Regions from separate parts of the Stagnihabitans sp. genome, predicted to be linked through region 2. Evidence: riboswitches for the same ligand, from Rfam matches in the RefSeq annotation. Region 2 holds a riboswitch; the other holds the start of a gene.
The links. A riboswitch is a leader RNA that binds a small molecule or an ion and turns the genes downstream of it on or off. The one in region 2 is predicted to bind cobalamin.
Positions count from the first base shown of each region.

Region 1: it holds a riboswitch for cobalamin, as region 2 does, so the genes downstream of both, AC1Y2B_RS18855 (HoxN/HupN/NixA family nickel/cobalt transporter) here and AC1Y2B_RS20830 (DUF1636 family protein) in region 2, are expected to answer to the same signal.

Region 1 is NZ_CBBQHX010000037.1:1,015-8,788, reverse strand. It holds gene feoB (ferrous iron transporter B) at 1-1,665, shown strand, start outside; gene AC1Y2B_RS18855 (HoxN/HupN/NixA family nickel/cobalt transporter) at 1,678-2,718, opposite strand; cobalamin riboswitch at 2,797-3,006, opposite strand; gene AC1Y2B_RS18850 (TIGR03032 family protein) at 3,200-4,291, opposite strand; partial or broken gene AC1Y2B_RS18845 (beta strand repeat-containing protein) at 4,809-7,774, shown strand, end outside.
Region 2 is NZ_CBBQHX010000049.1:13,326-21,099, forward strand. It holds gene cobN (cobaltochelatase subunit CobN) at 1-1,002, opposite strand, end outside; gene cobW (cobalamin biosynthesis protein CobW) at 1,004-2,032, opposite strand; gene AC1Y2B_RS20830 (DUF1636 family protein) at 2,033-2,404, opposite strand; cobalamin riboswitch at 2,475-2,669, opposite strand; gene cobO (cob(I)yrinic acid a,c-diamide adenosyltransferase) at 2,707-3,363, shown strand; gene AC1Y2B_RS20840 (HAD family hydrolase) at 3,360-3,962, shown strand; gene AC1Y2B_RS20845 (cobyric acid synthase) at 3,959-5,404, shown strand; gene cbiB (adenosylcobinamide-phosphate synthase CbiB) at 5,437-6,381, opposite strand; gene AC1Y2B_RS20855 (hypothetical protein) at 6,513-7,774, opposite strand, start outside.

The DNA of each region.
Region 1 (7,774 bases), on a different contig from region 2:
CGAGCCCGCAGCCCCGACGAGGAAGTGACGCGCGATGTCGTGCTGGGCACCCATGCGCGTGAGCCCGTGCCGGATATGTTGCTGGTGGTGGCCGATGCGACCTCGCCGCGGTCAGGCCTGCGGCTGGTGATGGAGTTGCGCAAGGTCGGGCGGCCGATGATCCTGATCCTGAACATGATCGATATCGCGCGGCATCGGGGCATCGAGATTGATCTGGCCAAAATGTCGACTGGCCTTGGGATTCCGGTGGTGGCTGCCACCGCCGTCCGCCGAGGCGGTCTTGATGCCCTGTGGCAGGCACTCGATGCCGCCGTGACACAGGGCATTGAACCCGCCGGCACGAACCGTTGGGCTCCGCCGACCGCCGGCGATCTGCGGCAGGGCCATCGCGCGGCGGACGCTTTGATCGCTGCGGCCGTGAAAGAGCCGGCAAAGCCCGATACGCTGACCAACCGGATCGATCAGGTCCTGTTGCACCCGGTGGCTGGGCTGGTGATCCTGCTGGGGCTGATGTTCCTGATGTTTCAGGCGGTGTTCAGCTGGGCCAAGCCGCTGATGGACGGGATCTCGTTCATATTTGACCACATGGGCTTGATCGTTGGCCAGGTGCTGCCCGAGGGCCTGCTGCAAAGCTTCCTGCGCGATGGCGTGATCTCGGGCGTGGGCGGGGTGCTGATTTTTCTGCCGCAGATCCTGATCCTGTTCCTGTTCATCCTGTTGCTGGAGGATCTGGGCTACATGGCGCGCGCTGCCTTTCTGATGGATCGGATCATGGGCGGGGCAGGGCTGCATGGCCGGGCCTTCATCCCGCTGTTGTCCAGCTTCGCCTGCGCCATTCCCGGCATCATGGCGGCGCGGGTGATCGACAACCGCCGCGACCGGCTGACCACCATTCTGGTGGCGCCGTTGATCACCTGTTCGGCGCGCATCCCGGTTTATACCCTGATCATCGCGGCCTTCATCCCGTCGCGTCAGGTGGCGGGTGTCTTCAACCTGCAAGGGCTGGTGATGTTCGGCCTTTATGCGGCAGGCATCGGGGCGGCGCTGGGCGTGTCGGCGCTGGCCAAGCTTCTGTTCTGGCGCAACCAGCCCGCGCCGCCGTTCATGCTGGAACTGCCAGATTACAAGATGCCGCAGGCCCGAGGCGTGCTGCTGGGGCTGGCCACCCGGGCGCAGATCTTTCTCAAACGCGCCGGGACCACGATTTTCAGCATGACGGTTCTGATCTGGCTTCTGGCCACGTTTCCCCGCGCCCCCCTGGTCGCGACCGAGCCCGGCATCCTGTACAGCTTCGCCGCGATGATCGGTCATGTCATCCAGCCGGTTCTGGCCCCGATCGGGTTCAACTGGCAGATCAGCATCGCGCTTGTGCCCGGCATGGCCGCCCGTGAGGTTGCCGTATCATCGCTTGGCACCGTCTACGCCATTCAGGGCGATGGCGGTCTGATCGGCCAGACGCTGGCCCACAGCTGGAGCCTTGCGACTGCCCTGTCGTTTCTGGTCTGGTACATCTTCGCCCCGCAGTGCGCCTCGACCCTTGCGGTGATCCGGCGCGAGACCGGGGGCTGGACCTGGATGTGGGTGACCTTCTTCTACATGTTGGCGCTGGCCTATCTGGGGGCCTTTGTGACCTATCAGACAGCGGTTCTGCTGGGTGCCGGATAAGATGCGGGGCGATCAGACCTCGTCATAGCCGCGCAGTTTGTACAGCGCCAACGAGGCGACCCAGCCCAGAATGAACAGACCGATGATGCCATAGCCCAACAAGCCGAAGCTGTCGTTCAATGCCCCGACGCCATCCCAGAAGGTGCCCGCCAGTCCAAGCTTGTCCTGCACCAGGCCCAAAGTCTCGATCCCGCCAACAAGAACGGCCACCATCACCGACAGCGCCGTGATGGTCAGGTTGTAGTAAAGTTTGCGGATCGGCTTCTGGAAGGCCCAGCCATAGGCCCCCAGCATCAGAATGCCATCCGAGGTGTCAATCAGGGCCATGCCGGCGCAGAACAGCGTCGGAAAGACCATGATCGACCACGGCGAAAGGCCGCCCGCAACACCGGCGGCCGAGATGCCCAGCAGGCTGACCTCAGTCGCGGTGTCAAAGCCCAGGCCGAACAGCAGGCCCAGCAGATAGATGTGCCAATCCCGCTCGATCAGCCGGAACAGACGACGAAAGATCCGCGCCATCAGGCCGCCACCGGACAGCAGCAGGTCGAGGTCGTCTTCTGCCAGCGTGCCGCCGCCTTTGACTTTCTGAAAGCTGCGCCAGGTGTTGATCAGGATGAAGAGGTTTGCACCGGCGAGGGTGAACAGGAAGAAGGCCGAGATCATGGTGGAGGCCACCCCACCTATCGCCCGGTAGGCCTCGAACCCCTGACCCTGCAGCATATGGGCCGTCAGGGCGACGACCAGTGACATCAGCACGACAATGGTGGAATGGCCAAGCGAGAAGAACAGGCCGACCGCGACGGGCCGCTTGCCTTCTTGCATCAACTTGCGGGTGATGTTGTCGACGGCGGCAATGTGGTCGGCATCGACGGCATGGCGCAGGCCGAAGCTGTAGGCCAAAAGCGCCGTGCCCAGCAGCAGCGGATAATCCCGAAAGGCCACGAAGGCCCAAAGCCAGGCCACCGCGTTGAAGGCCAGCAGAAAGCCCATCACCAAGATGACCTTGCGTTTCAACTGGGGCGGGGCGGACGCGAAGATCCGGTTCAGCATCATCTTCCACTTTCTCCCGGACACCCTCCGTGTCGGGTAAAGACCGATGCGCCACGCCAGAGCCCTGGCATGGCTTTGCGGCCATTGGCACGATGACGGGCAGGTCTCCTGGCTCGCGGGTCTATCGACTTGTCCGGCCTTCCCGGTTTCCCAGTGGCATGTCGGACAGATCGTCGCCGCTTACAGTTGCGGGGGCAGCCACGGATCAGGCCCCTGTTGGGTCATCCCTACCGTGTTCCCTATTACTCCATCAGGCTTGGCCTGATTGGAACCAGTCGAGGTGCAGAAGTACCCAGCGGCCCGCAGTTGTCCAGACCAATTGCGACCCATCCGGGCCAGGATGCGGCGAAAGCAGGCGGTCCGTTTCGCCGCGTCACCTGTGATCGGCAACTCCAAGACCTGTCTGCCTTCGTCCGCCGCAAGCGCGGGCCAGAACCTTGGTGATCATCCTGTCAGCGGGCGGGCAATGCCTGCCGCCGGTCATTCAGGCCAAGGCGGGATGTGCCGCAGCCTTGGGCAGCTGCGGAGCCACCGAGATCATGCGGTTGATTTCGGTGCCTTTCAGGCCGATGGCCTTGGGGTTGCGGATGCCGGGCAGGAAGGCGACGTCGAACAGTTCGTCAATCACCCCCTCGATGCGGACCCATTCGACGACCGCGCCACTGCGCGTGTCGATGACCAGAAGGCCGGTGCGGGCATCGACGTCATGCGCGCGCAAAGCCTCTTCCAGGGCCAGTCCGCCAAAGGTGCGGTTCTCGCGGGCGCGGGACAGGCCCACCACGGCGTAGGGGCCGGCAAAGGTCAAACCCCGGGCATAGCCGGGGCAGAAGGTGACGGGGCGAAACTGGCCATCCTCGATCCAGCCGAATTCGCCGCTGCCCGAGTTCAAAAGCCACAGCTTGCCGTCATGCAGCCTGGGCGAATGCGGCATCGACAGGCCCGCGGCCACGACCTTGCCCGAGGCCACCTCGACCACCACCCCGCCGTCGCGTCGGCGGTCGCGCCAGCCATCCGCGACATCCGATCGCGACACACAGGTCACATAGCGCGGTGTGCCACCCTCCATCGCGAGGCCGTTGAGGTGGCAGCAATCCTCTGGCGCCAACTTTCGGATGAACGGCGGCTGCCACAGGGGGCGAAAGCTGTGACCTTCGGCCGTTGTGGCAAGGCAGTTGAACAAGGTGTTGGCAAAGACCGGCTGACCCTGCGCGTCCAGGCCCACATCATGGATGTCGATGTCGCCGGTGATCCAGGTCTGGTGCGGGGCGTAGAGGGCGTCCGTGTCCCCATCGACGGACCCGGCCGGAAGAAGATTGTCGAAACGGTAAAGCTGGATTTCCGTCGCAAGATACAGCGAGCGGGCATCCTGCGACACCGCAAGGCCCATGCAGCGCGGGAACGAGCGGTCGAAGACGGCCAGCGATCCATCGGGCTTGGCCCCAAGGAAGAACACCTTGCCACCCTGATAGGTCGTGAACGCCAGCGACCCGCCCACCACTGACAACCAAGACATGAACCCGCGTGACGTGGTCAGCGCGAAGGCGGGCGTTTGGTCGGCAGGGACTTCGGATGTCATGGCGCGCTTTCCGGAAGGGTGTATTTTGCACTACGCCTGCACGAATTAAGTTGTCAATCTTTGCCTTGCATTGAATTGGACGAATGGCGCGACACCCAAGGAAAAGACAGGGTTTTGCGAAAGTATTTCACGATAAACGAAAGTTTATAAAATGGTACAACCGTATATTCTTGGCCCCCTTATTTGCAATTTCATGGCGGCCGGATTAAAGCGTCATGTCAAGCTCTTTGAATACACTTCATCTCCGACTAACATAAATAGTTAACTATATCAGTATCTTACATATTTCTCATGGTTATCCACTTGTGCCACACAAGTGGACGGCAGAGCGAAAGTCTGGCTTGATGGATTTGAACGACTTCTGTTGACGCATTGCCGATCTTCGGTGGGGTTTGCGAAGTCGCCGTCCATAGATCCGTAGCAGGATCACATATGAACCAGGGCTGGGGGTTTGCTTGACTCTGCGGTGCGCCGCACGGGTGGGGATCCTTTGGCACGCAAGGCACAAGAGGCGTGAATGACCTATCAACTCGGCAACCTGACTTCGGATCAAGGCTTCACGATCTTCGGGGAAAATGCCTTTAGCTATGCCGGCATCAGCGTCCACTCGGCCGGCGACGTGAATGGTGACAACATCGCTGATGTAATCGTCGGGTCTATGGGGACGGCCTATGTGGTCTATGGCACGACTTCGACCACGCGGGCCGATATCGATCTTAACAACCTTGCCCCGTCAGACGGCTTCAAAATCTCTGGTACAGGCAATGCATATTTCGGGTACACTGTTTCTGCTGCGGGTGACGTCAACGGCGACGGCTTTGCTGATGTGATCGTGGGCGTTCCATTTGAGGGCAATGGCTTGGGAGCCAGCGCTTATGTGGTGTTTGGTGCGGCGTCTCAGCCGGTTGGCGGTGTCGATGTCACGACGATGACCGCGGCCCAAGGGGTCCACATTGAAGCGGCGGCAGTCAACGCTACCGATAGCTGGATAAGTGTGTCGAATGCCGGTGACCTGAATGGCGACGGCTACGATGATTTGATCATCGGGATTCCCACCGTACAAGGCTACCAGGGTGCGGCCTATGTGGTCTCTGGCCTCGCTGTGACGAATGCGTCGAATGGCGTGATCAATCTTAGCGCATTGGCTAACGATCAGGGCGCGGCGATTTCCGGCGCTGCCTTTGGGGCGGCGCAGCTTGGGGTCAGCGTCGCAGGCGGCGGGGACTTCAACCATGATGGCCACCCTGATTTGCTTATTGGTATCCCCTACCTGTCAGCGGCTTACGTTCATGCCGGAGGCGCACTGCTGCTGAACTCCCAAAATTTTGTGGCCAGTGCGTTGATTACAGCGACGGTACCGTACGAGAACAGCGGGCGCAAAGTTGCATTTGTAGGTGATATCAACGGCGATGGCATAGATGACATCACTCTCAGCAACAAAGATATGGGCGGGTACGGCGATCACGGCGGTATGGTCTACGTTTTGTACGGCAATACGGCCCTTATGGGACCAGCGGGTAGCCACGTTGCTGAAGTAGGCTTGAACATGCTTCCGGCCGATGGCTTTGTCATCGTCGGCGGTCAGGATTGGGCCCAAGCTGGCATCAGCGTCTCTTCGGCGGGCGACTTCAACGGCGACGGCATTGGTGACCTGTTGGTGGGTGCCATCGGCGTATATGGAAATACCGGTGCAGCTTACATCGTCTTCGGGGTTGACGGAGGCACGCGCGGCCTACTTGATCTGAGCCAGCTGAGCCCCGATCAAGGCATCCCCCTGTACGGCACCAACGACTCCGAAGCAGGCTTCAGTGTTTCTGCGGCGGGAGATGTCAACGGCGACGGCTTCGACGATATCATTATCGGCGCGCGGTTTAACAGCTACGATATCAATAATTCTTATGGCAATTCAGGCAGCGGCTACGACATCGGCGCGGCCTATGTGGTCTATGGCTCCGGGACGACCCCTCCGCCGCCGCCCGCCGTGAACACGATCACCGGGACGAATGGCGGCGACGCGCTTCTTGGCACTTCGGGCGTTGATGAGATTTTCGGCCTTGACGGCAACGACGTCATCGACGGCAATGGTGGCGATGACACGATGCACGGCGGTGCGGGGAACGACAACTACACCGTCGACAGCGCAGGCGACGTGGTGATCGAGGCGGCGGATGAAGGCAATGACTATGTCAATGCTTGGATCAGCTACGCATTGACCGACAACGTCGAGAACCTGAACCTGCAAGGGTCCGATGGGATCAATGGAACCGGCAACGGGCTGAACAATCAACTGATCGGCAACACGGGAAACAACGTACTGGATGGCGGGGCCGGGAATGACATTCTGATCGGCGGCGATGGCAGTGACACGATGATTGGCGGCTTGGGTGATGATGTCCTTGTCGTCGATAGCAATGGCGATGTGGTGATCGAAGCTGCTGGTGAAGGTAATGACCGTGTTGTCGCGTCGATCAGCTACACACTGACGGACAACGTCGAGAACCTGACGCTGACGGGGTCATCTGCGATCAATGGGACGGGCAATGCGCTCGACAACCAATTGACGGGTAACTCCGGCAACAACGTGCTGGATGGCGGTGCGGGCAACGACACGATGATAGGTGGCGCCGGCGACGACACCTATGTCGTCGACGCCGCTGGCGATGTGATCACCGAGATGACGGGCGAAGGCACCGACCTTGTGCAATCGTCGATCACCTTCACACTGGTCGACAATGTCGAGAACCTGACCCTGACGGGATCGAACGCAATCAATGGAACGGGCAACGCGCTCGACAACCATTTGACAGGTAACTCCGCGGCAAACGTGCTGGATGGCGGTGCGGGCAATGACACGATCACCGGCGGTGGCGGCAATGACACGATCAACGGTGGCGATGGCGTGGACTATGCGGTCTATGACCAGAACCGCGCTGATGTGTCAGTGACCTACAACGAGGCAACCGGTACCTTCACTGTGACGTCGGCGAATGGTGGGACGGATACTGTATCGAACGTCGAAAATTTCCGATTTGCGGATGGTGATGTCAGCGCTTCAGCATTCACGGGAACCCTTCTGGACGGCACCAACAACACTTGGACGGGCACGGGGCTGGATGATCAGGTCCATGGTCTGGCCGGGAATGACACGCTGTCTGGGCTTGACGGCAATGACACGCTTTATGGCGGAGACGGCAATGACAGCCTTTCGGGGGGGGCTGGCAATGACAGTCTGGAGGGCGGGGCTGGCAACGACACTTTGCTGTTCGGGGCGGGCGATGACACGGTGCATGGCGGTGACGGAAACGATTTCATCGATGATGTGGTTGGCGGCGCGCTGGCGGGGGCCAATCTGATTGATGGCGGTGCGGGCAATGACACTGTCTGGGCTGGCAGCGGCAACGACTCGCTGTGGGGCAACGACGGCGCCGACCGGCTTTCGGGCGAGGCCGGGTCGGACGCGCTGTTTGGCGGTGACGGCGCCGA
Region 2 (7,774 bases):
GAATTGCAGATCGGGGTCTTGCTTGCCCGGCGATTTGAAGCTGATCACCCCGGCCAAAAGACGGCCATCGACCTCGGGCAAGACCACATGCATCGCAAGGTCCGAGGGCGACAGGCCCCGGGCCGAGCCTGCCCAATCCCTGCGGCGCGCGGTCGACAGGGCGACCTGAAACACCGGACAGCCCCCGTCCAGGGGCGAGGTGCCATCCGGCCCCTTGGCGGAAAAGGCGGTGGCGTTGATCACGGCCACGGGCTGCGCCGCGCGCAGCGTCTGGGCGACCCAGTCGGCAGCAGCCCCCTTCAGCGAGGGGGCGAAAAGGCCGAAGGCCTGCAACCCGGCCTCGCGCAGGGCAAGGATCAGGGCATCGATCGGCGCAGTGTCGGCGGCCGTCAGATAGCTGCGATAGAAAACAACCGCCACGGCAGCGGGGGAACAGGCCGTCACAACCCCCTGCCCCGGCTCGTAAAACCCGCAGTCGGGCACGCGCTTGTCCCCCAGCACCGGGCCAGCATAAAGCCCGGCCGCCAGCGACAGTTGCGCCAGCGCGGCTTGGGCCGCCACAGCACCGCCCGCATCACAAAGTTCTGCCAAGCGCCGCAAGGTCGAAACGGGAAGCGTCGAAATCTCGTCCAGCCTTGCGTCCTCGCGGCCATCGGCGGGCAACACGGCAAGGGCAATCCCCTTGCGCCGCGCCAGATCGCCAAGGCTGGCCAGACCATAGGCCCAATAGGCCTCGCCGCCGATCAGCCGCACCAGAATGGCCTTGGCGCCCGAGGCGGTCTTGTCGATATAGGTGTCGACCGAGACCGGGTGTTTCAGCGCGACCAGATTGCACAGGCGCAACAGGGGCAATTTGCCCATGCTGCGCTTCCAGCCCGCCGCGAAGGCGCCCAGATCACTGTCCGAAAATGACAGCACCAGCAGATCCGCCGGGTCCTGACCCGGATCGAACGGCGTGGCCGTCTCTTCCAGCCCGTGACTTTCGCGGAAGGTGACGTGCATGTCAGGCGCCCAAGGTCGCGCGGATGGCGGCTGCGTCGATATCGCCACGCTCGGCAATCACCACCAGATGCGAGCTGCGCGGCAGGCTGCCCCACGGCCGGTCATACTGGCTGCGCACCCGCTCGCCCACCGCCTGCACCAAAAGGCGCATCGGTTTGCCGGTGACGGCGACATAGCCCTTCACGCGCAGGATCTTCTGCTCGCGCGCCAGGCGCACAATCGCGGCGGCCAGCACATCGACCGAGGCGACCTCGGCCAGGTCGACGACGACCGAGTTGAAATCGTCATGTTCGTGCGGCTCGTCGCCGTCGTGGTGGCTGGGGCGTCCGGCCAGATCGTCCTCGGCGGCCGCGTTGAGGCCAAGGATCACGCGGGGGTCGATGACGCCCTCGCTCATCGTCAGGATCGGCAGGGTCCGGCCCTTTTCGGCGGCTTCCGCCACGATCACGGCGCGGGCTGCCGCCACACCGGCTTCCCCGGCCAGATCGGCCTTGGTCAGCAAGACGATGTCGGCGCACGAGATCTGGTCTTCAAAAACCTCGCCCAGCGGCGTGTCATGTTCGCCCGCCGCAATCTGCGCCTCGGTCAGTTCCCCGGCGAAATGACCCGAGGCCACGGCTTCGGCATCGGCAAGCGTGATCACGCCATCAACGGTGATCAGGCTGCGGATGCCCGGCCAGTCGAACGCCTTGAGCAGCGGCTTGGGCAGCGCCAGGCCCGAGGTTTCGATCAGGATATGGTCGGGCCGGTGCGGCAGGGCCAGCAAGGCCTCGATCGTCGGGATGAATTCATCCGCCACGGTGCAGCAGATGCAGCCGTTGGCCAGTTCCACGATGTTTTCCACCGGGCAATTCTCATCGGCGCAGGATTTCAGGATGTCGCCATCGACCCCCACGGTGCCGAATTCATTGACCAGAACGGCAAGCCGCTTGCCCTGCGGATTGGCCATAAGATGGCGGATCAGCGTCGTCTTGCCCGCGCCCAGAAAGCCGGTGATCACGGTCACGGGGATTTTTGCAAGGTTGGTCATTCAGGCCTCCGGCATTTGGGATTCGAGGGGCGGGATTCGGGCGATGGATTGTTTTCGGAAGATCACCGGGCGTTCGCGCCACGGCACCAGTCCGTCGGTGGTCTTGGCATAGGCGGCCGCACCCGCCAGGATATCAGCCGCGTTGTCTTCGGTCATGCGGCCATAAACATAGCCCCAGGCGCCGGGTTTGGACAGCGCCACCGAGGCGCCGGTGTTGCAAGCCGACAGGCAGTCGATCGGCAGGACGGTGACGCCTTCGGGCACCGGCAAGGCCGCGATGGCCGCCCACAGGCGCGCGCCTGTGCAGGCCTCGCCCTCCGCGACCGGTCGTCCCGCCTTGCAGGTCATGCAGATGTGCAGTCTCGCGGCCATCATCATCCTTAAAGGGGCAATGCCGCGAACAGGGGGATACCCCCCACTTCGCCACGGCACACCCCGTCCGTCAAAGTCGTCTACGCTGGCAGGTCTCCCGGCTTGCGAAGCTGGGGTTTCCCCCGGATCAGCCGCCTTCCCGGTTGCCCAGTGGCTTGGCTGACCTCTCCGGTCACGGTCGCGGGGGCGGCTGCGCCTTGGCTTTCGCCTGTCGCATTCCCTTTTAGCCTGTCGTAAGACAAGCACCAACGTCGCCTCACCTCTGGCAGGATGGGCGCTTAACGTCAAGGACACCCGCCGCCATGTCATCCACCGATTCCGACACCCCGCCTGAATCCGCCACCATCTCTGACGCCAATCCCGATGCACGGCACAACGCCAAGATGGCCAAGAAGAAGGCCGCGCGTGACAAGATCATGGCGGGCAAGGCCGGCGACAAGGGGCTGATCATCGTCCACACCGGGACGGGCAAAGGGAAAAGCTCCTCGGGCTTCGGGATGATCCTGCGCTGTGTGGCGCATGAGATGCCCTGCGCCGTCGTGCAGTTCATCAAGGGGGCCTGGGATACCGGCGAACGCCGCCTGCTGACCGAGAATTTCAGCGACCTTTGCGAATTCCACGCGATGGGCGAGGGCTTTACCTGGGAAACGCAGGACCGCGCCCGCGACATCGCCGCCGCCCAAGCCGGCTGGGCCAAGGCGAAAGATCTGATCCGCGACCCCGACATCCGCTTCGTCCTGCTGGACGAGATCATCATCGCCATGCGCTACGACTATATTGCAACCGACGAGGTGGTGGCCTTCCTGAAGGCCGAAAAGCCGCCCCTGACCCATGTCTGTCTGACCGGCCGTGGTGCGTCCGAGGCTTTGATCGAGGCCGCCGATCTGGTGACCGAAATGACGCTGGTCAAGCACCCGTTCCGCTCTGGCATCAAGGCGCAGCCGGGGGTCGAGTTTTGAAGCTGATTGCCTGGGATTTCGATGGTGTACTCAACAAGGGCCATCAGGGCGGCTTTCATGAATGGCAATCCAGCTTCGAGGCTGATCTCGGTGTTTCGGCATCGGTCTTCACCGACTTCATGTTCGGTTCCGGTCTGTTCAACGAGGTCCTGACGGGCAAGCGCGACCTCATGGACCTGCTGGCCGACTGGAAAGCCACCCATGCTGTCCCGCATGAGGTGGACGCCGTCTTGGACTACTGGCTGAGCAAGGATGCCAACCCTGATGCGCAGGTGCTGACATGGCTTGATGCCTGCCCGGTGCCGGGCGTGATCGCCACCAACAACGAGGCGCATCGGGCGAACTATATGTGGGAAAAGATGGGCTTTCAGGCGCGGATGCAGAAGATCTTCGCCTCGGGCCCGTTGGGGGTGAAAAAGCCCGACGGCAAATTCTTCGCCGCGATCGAGGACTGGTGCGGCCTGCCTGCCGCCGAGATCCTGCTGATCGACGACGCCGAAAAGAACATCACGGCCGCCGCCGCGCGGGGCTGGCAGACTTTCCATTTCACCGATGAAACCCGGGCCGGATTGCCTGAGGTTCTGGGAATATCCCGATGACCGCCATCATGATTCAGGGCGCAGGCTCCAACGTCGGCAAGTCACTGATCGTGGCGGGGCTGTGCCGGGCGGCCAGATTGCGGGGCCTGTCCGTCGCCCCGTTCAAGCCGCAGAACATGTCCAACAACGCCGCCGTCACCGTGGACGGTGGCGAGATTGGCCGGGCGCAGGCGCTGCAGGCGCTGGCCTGCGGGCTGGAGCCGCACACCGACATGAACCCGGTGCTGCTGAAGCCCGAATCCGAAGTGGGGTCACAGGTGGTCGTGCACGGCAAGCGCGTGGCCACGGTAAAGGCGCGGGACTATGCGGCGCTGAAACCCTCGCTGATGGCACCGGTCTTGCAAAGCTTTCACCGGTTGAGCGCCGCGTATGATCTGGTGATCGTGGAGGGGGCTGGCTCTCCGGCAGAGGTGAACCTGCGCGCGGGCGATATTGCCAACATGGGGTTCGCCATGGCGGCGGGTGTGCCGGTGGTGCTGGTCGGCGACATCGACCGGGGCGGCGTGATTGCGCAGATGGTGGGGACGCAAGCCGTGCTGGCGCCCGAGGATGAGGCGCTGATCAAAGGCTTTATCATCAACAAGTTCCGCGGCGATCCTCAGCTGTTCGACGATGGCTACCGGCTGATTGAAACCCGCACCGGATGGCAGGGGCTTGGCGTCCTGCCCTATTTCCCGCAGGCGTGGCGTCTGCCTGCCGAGGATGCGCTCGACATCGCCCCCACAGCCGGCGAGGGCGTCAAGATCGTCTGCCTGCAACTGTCGCGCATTGCCAATTTCGACGACCTTGACCCGCTGAAATCGGAACCCGGCATCCAAGTCCAGATGATCCGCGCCGGCGAGGCGATCCCCGGCGACTGCGCCCTTGTCATCATCCCGGGCAGTAAATCCACGCGCGGCGATCTGGCCTACCTGCGCCAACAGGGCTGGGACATTGATCTTCTGGCGCATCACCGGCGCGGCGGGCGGATCTTGGGGATTTGCGGCGGGTATCAGATGCTTGGCACCAAAGTCTCGGACCCCGAGGGTATCGAGGGACCGGCCGGCGTGACCGAAGGGCTGGGCCTTCTGGACATCGAAACCACGATGACCCCGGACAAGCGCCTGACCCGCACCCAAGCCATCCATGCCGCCACCGGGCAACCGATCGAGGCCTATGAAATCCACATCGGCCGTTCGGATGGCGCGGACCGCGCGCGCCCCTTCGCGACGATCGACGGGGCGCCCGAAGGCGCACACTCTGCCGATGGCCGGGTCATGGGCAGCTATCTGCATGGCATGTTCGCGCAGGATGCCTTCCGGGCGGCGTTCCTGCAAGGGCTGGGCCTGCCCGCCACACACCGCAACCACGGTGCCGAGGTGGAGGCGACACTTGACCAGCTTGCCGCCCATATCGAGGCGCATCTGGACGTCTCGGCCCTGCTGCGGCTGGCCCAAGGCTGAGACCTGCGCGGCAGAAGGGCCATCTGCCGCTTTTACACGATGGCCAGCACCGCGATCAGCGCGGCCAGCGCCAGAACCGCCGCCAGGTACAGGTTCAGCCCGCGCCCCAGATCCATCGGCCCGGGATTGGGCGCGCCCTCGTTCACCCAAGGCTCGGACGACATTGCGCCGTCGTAGACCCGAGGTCCTGACAGCCGCACGCCAAGCGCACCGGCCACCGCCGCCTCGGGCCAACCGCCGTTGGGCGAGCGGTGGTGCCCGGCATCCGCCACCATGACCTTCAACGCCAGTTTCCAGCGCGCGCCCGAGACCGCGACGAACAGCAATGCCGTCAGACGGGCAGGCACAAGATTGACCAGATCATCCAGCCGCGCCGCCGCCCAGCCAAAGGCGCGAAAGCGCGGGCTCATGTGGCCGATCATCGAATCCATCGTATTGATCGCCTTGTAGGCGGCAATCCCGGGCAGCCCGAAGATCACGCCCCAGAACAACGGGGCCACCACCCCGTCCGAGGCATTCTCGGCCAGGCTTTCCAGCGCCGCCCGTGCGACACCAGAGGTGTCCAGTCGCGCCGGATCACGCCCGACGATCATCGCCACCGCATCGCGGGCCCCCTGCAGATCGCGCCGCGTCAAGGGCCGCGCCACCCGCAGGACATGGTCATAGAGCGAGCGGCCCGCCACCAGGGGCCAGGCAAGAAGCCCGGTCAGGATCGCACCCCAGAAGCCGCCGGGCAGGACCCAGACGATCAGCTGCGCCACCATCCAGGCCAGGGCGGTCACGCCAAGGCAGACCGCAACCCCCTTCAGCCGCCGTTTCCAGAACGGGTCCTGCGACAGGTTCATCCGCGCCTCGGCCCATTCGATCAGCCCGCCGAGCCATGTCACCGGATGGCCCACGCGGTCATAAAGCCGGTCGGGCCAGCCCAGGACCGCATCCACCGCCATCGCCACCAGCATCGCACCCGCAAACAGCATGACCACCCTCCGTCTTTTGCCGCGGGTGATCCTTGAAAAAACGCCCCGGCGCAAGGCCGCAGCCGCCGTTTCAGGTGCGGTTCACGCCAGAAGCGTCGCGCAATGGCTGCGCAATATGGCCAAAGCGGCCGCTACGGCGCCCCGGTCAACTGGCGCATGTCATCAAGGTATTGATAATTGGGCAACGGCATCCCGTCCGGTCCGCGCCCCAAAGCCGACAGCGAGTAGACAAAGCCCAGATACCACGGCGTCCCATCCGGTTTCAGTTGGTCGTTCGGCGGCGCCCCCTCGACCGCGCCATAGGTCGAGCCGTAGACGTGATGGGTCTTGAAAATCGCGTCGGCCTTCAACAGGAAGTGGTCGATGAACCAAGGGCGCGACTGGATGAAATCGTCCCACTCGGCCTTGGGGACAACGGGCAGGCCCCGACAGGGGGCGCCACGATGAAAGACCTTGCAGCGCAGGAAATCCTCTTCGGTCATTCCGTCCGGCAGGTTCCATTTCTGCGCAAAGGCCGCGTCTAGGGCCGTGCCCGCCGCCAACCCCGCCTGCATGCCGCGCACATAGGTGAATTCCGTCACGAAAATTGGTTTGCTGGTCAGGCTTTGCGTGAAATCCAGCGCGGCGGAGATCTGATCCAGCCGCTCGACATGGGTGTGCAGGTCCACGCCATCGACATAGGGTGTCTTGTCGGCAAACTCCAGCAACTGGCGGACCGAAGGCAAGCGCTGCAACTCGGGCAGGTCTAGACGGTTGAAGGCGCCGACGAACAGCTTTTCCTTGTCGCGCAGGCCGGCCTTGATCAGGTAATCGTTCACATGGGCCGTAACCCGTTCATAAAACACCACAAGGGGGATGCCGCCATAGGCAGGGTTCTTCTTCCAATCGACGCGGAAGGTGTTCACGAAGGGTTCGTTGCCCGAAATCAGGATCGAGACACCGGGGTTCAGCCGGTCAAGGATCTTGGTGTCCAGAAAGTCGAACAGCGCCTGTTCCTGCGGCGAGCCGGGCAACGGCGGATGCTGGCCCGCCGCCATGAAATCCCATTTCAGGCTGAGGATGGTTTTCGCCGTACCGCTCTGGCCCGCCGAGATGAAGGCCTGCCACTTGTCCTCCGCCATGCGCGGCGCCGTCTGCCCGGCATCCATCGCGGCCTTGGCCGAGACGACGTCCACGAAAGCCCGCACCCAATGCGCCCCGGTCTGGTCCACCATGCGCGGGTCGAACTGGCCCGGCAGGCCGTTGATGTTGAGCCCGATCTGATCCTCCAGTGGCAGGCACCCGGCAAAGGGCGCAGCCGCAGCCCCCTGCAGCACACCGTCGGCGCAAGGGGCGCTGACCGCCACCGTGTCGCAACTGCCCCCCTTGGGCACGCTGGGCGACGAATACAGCG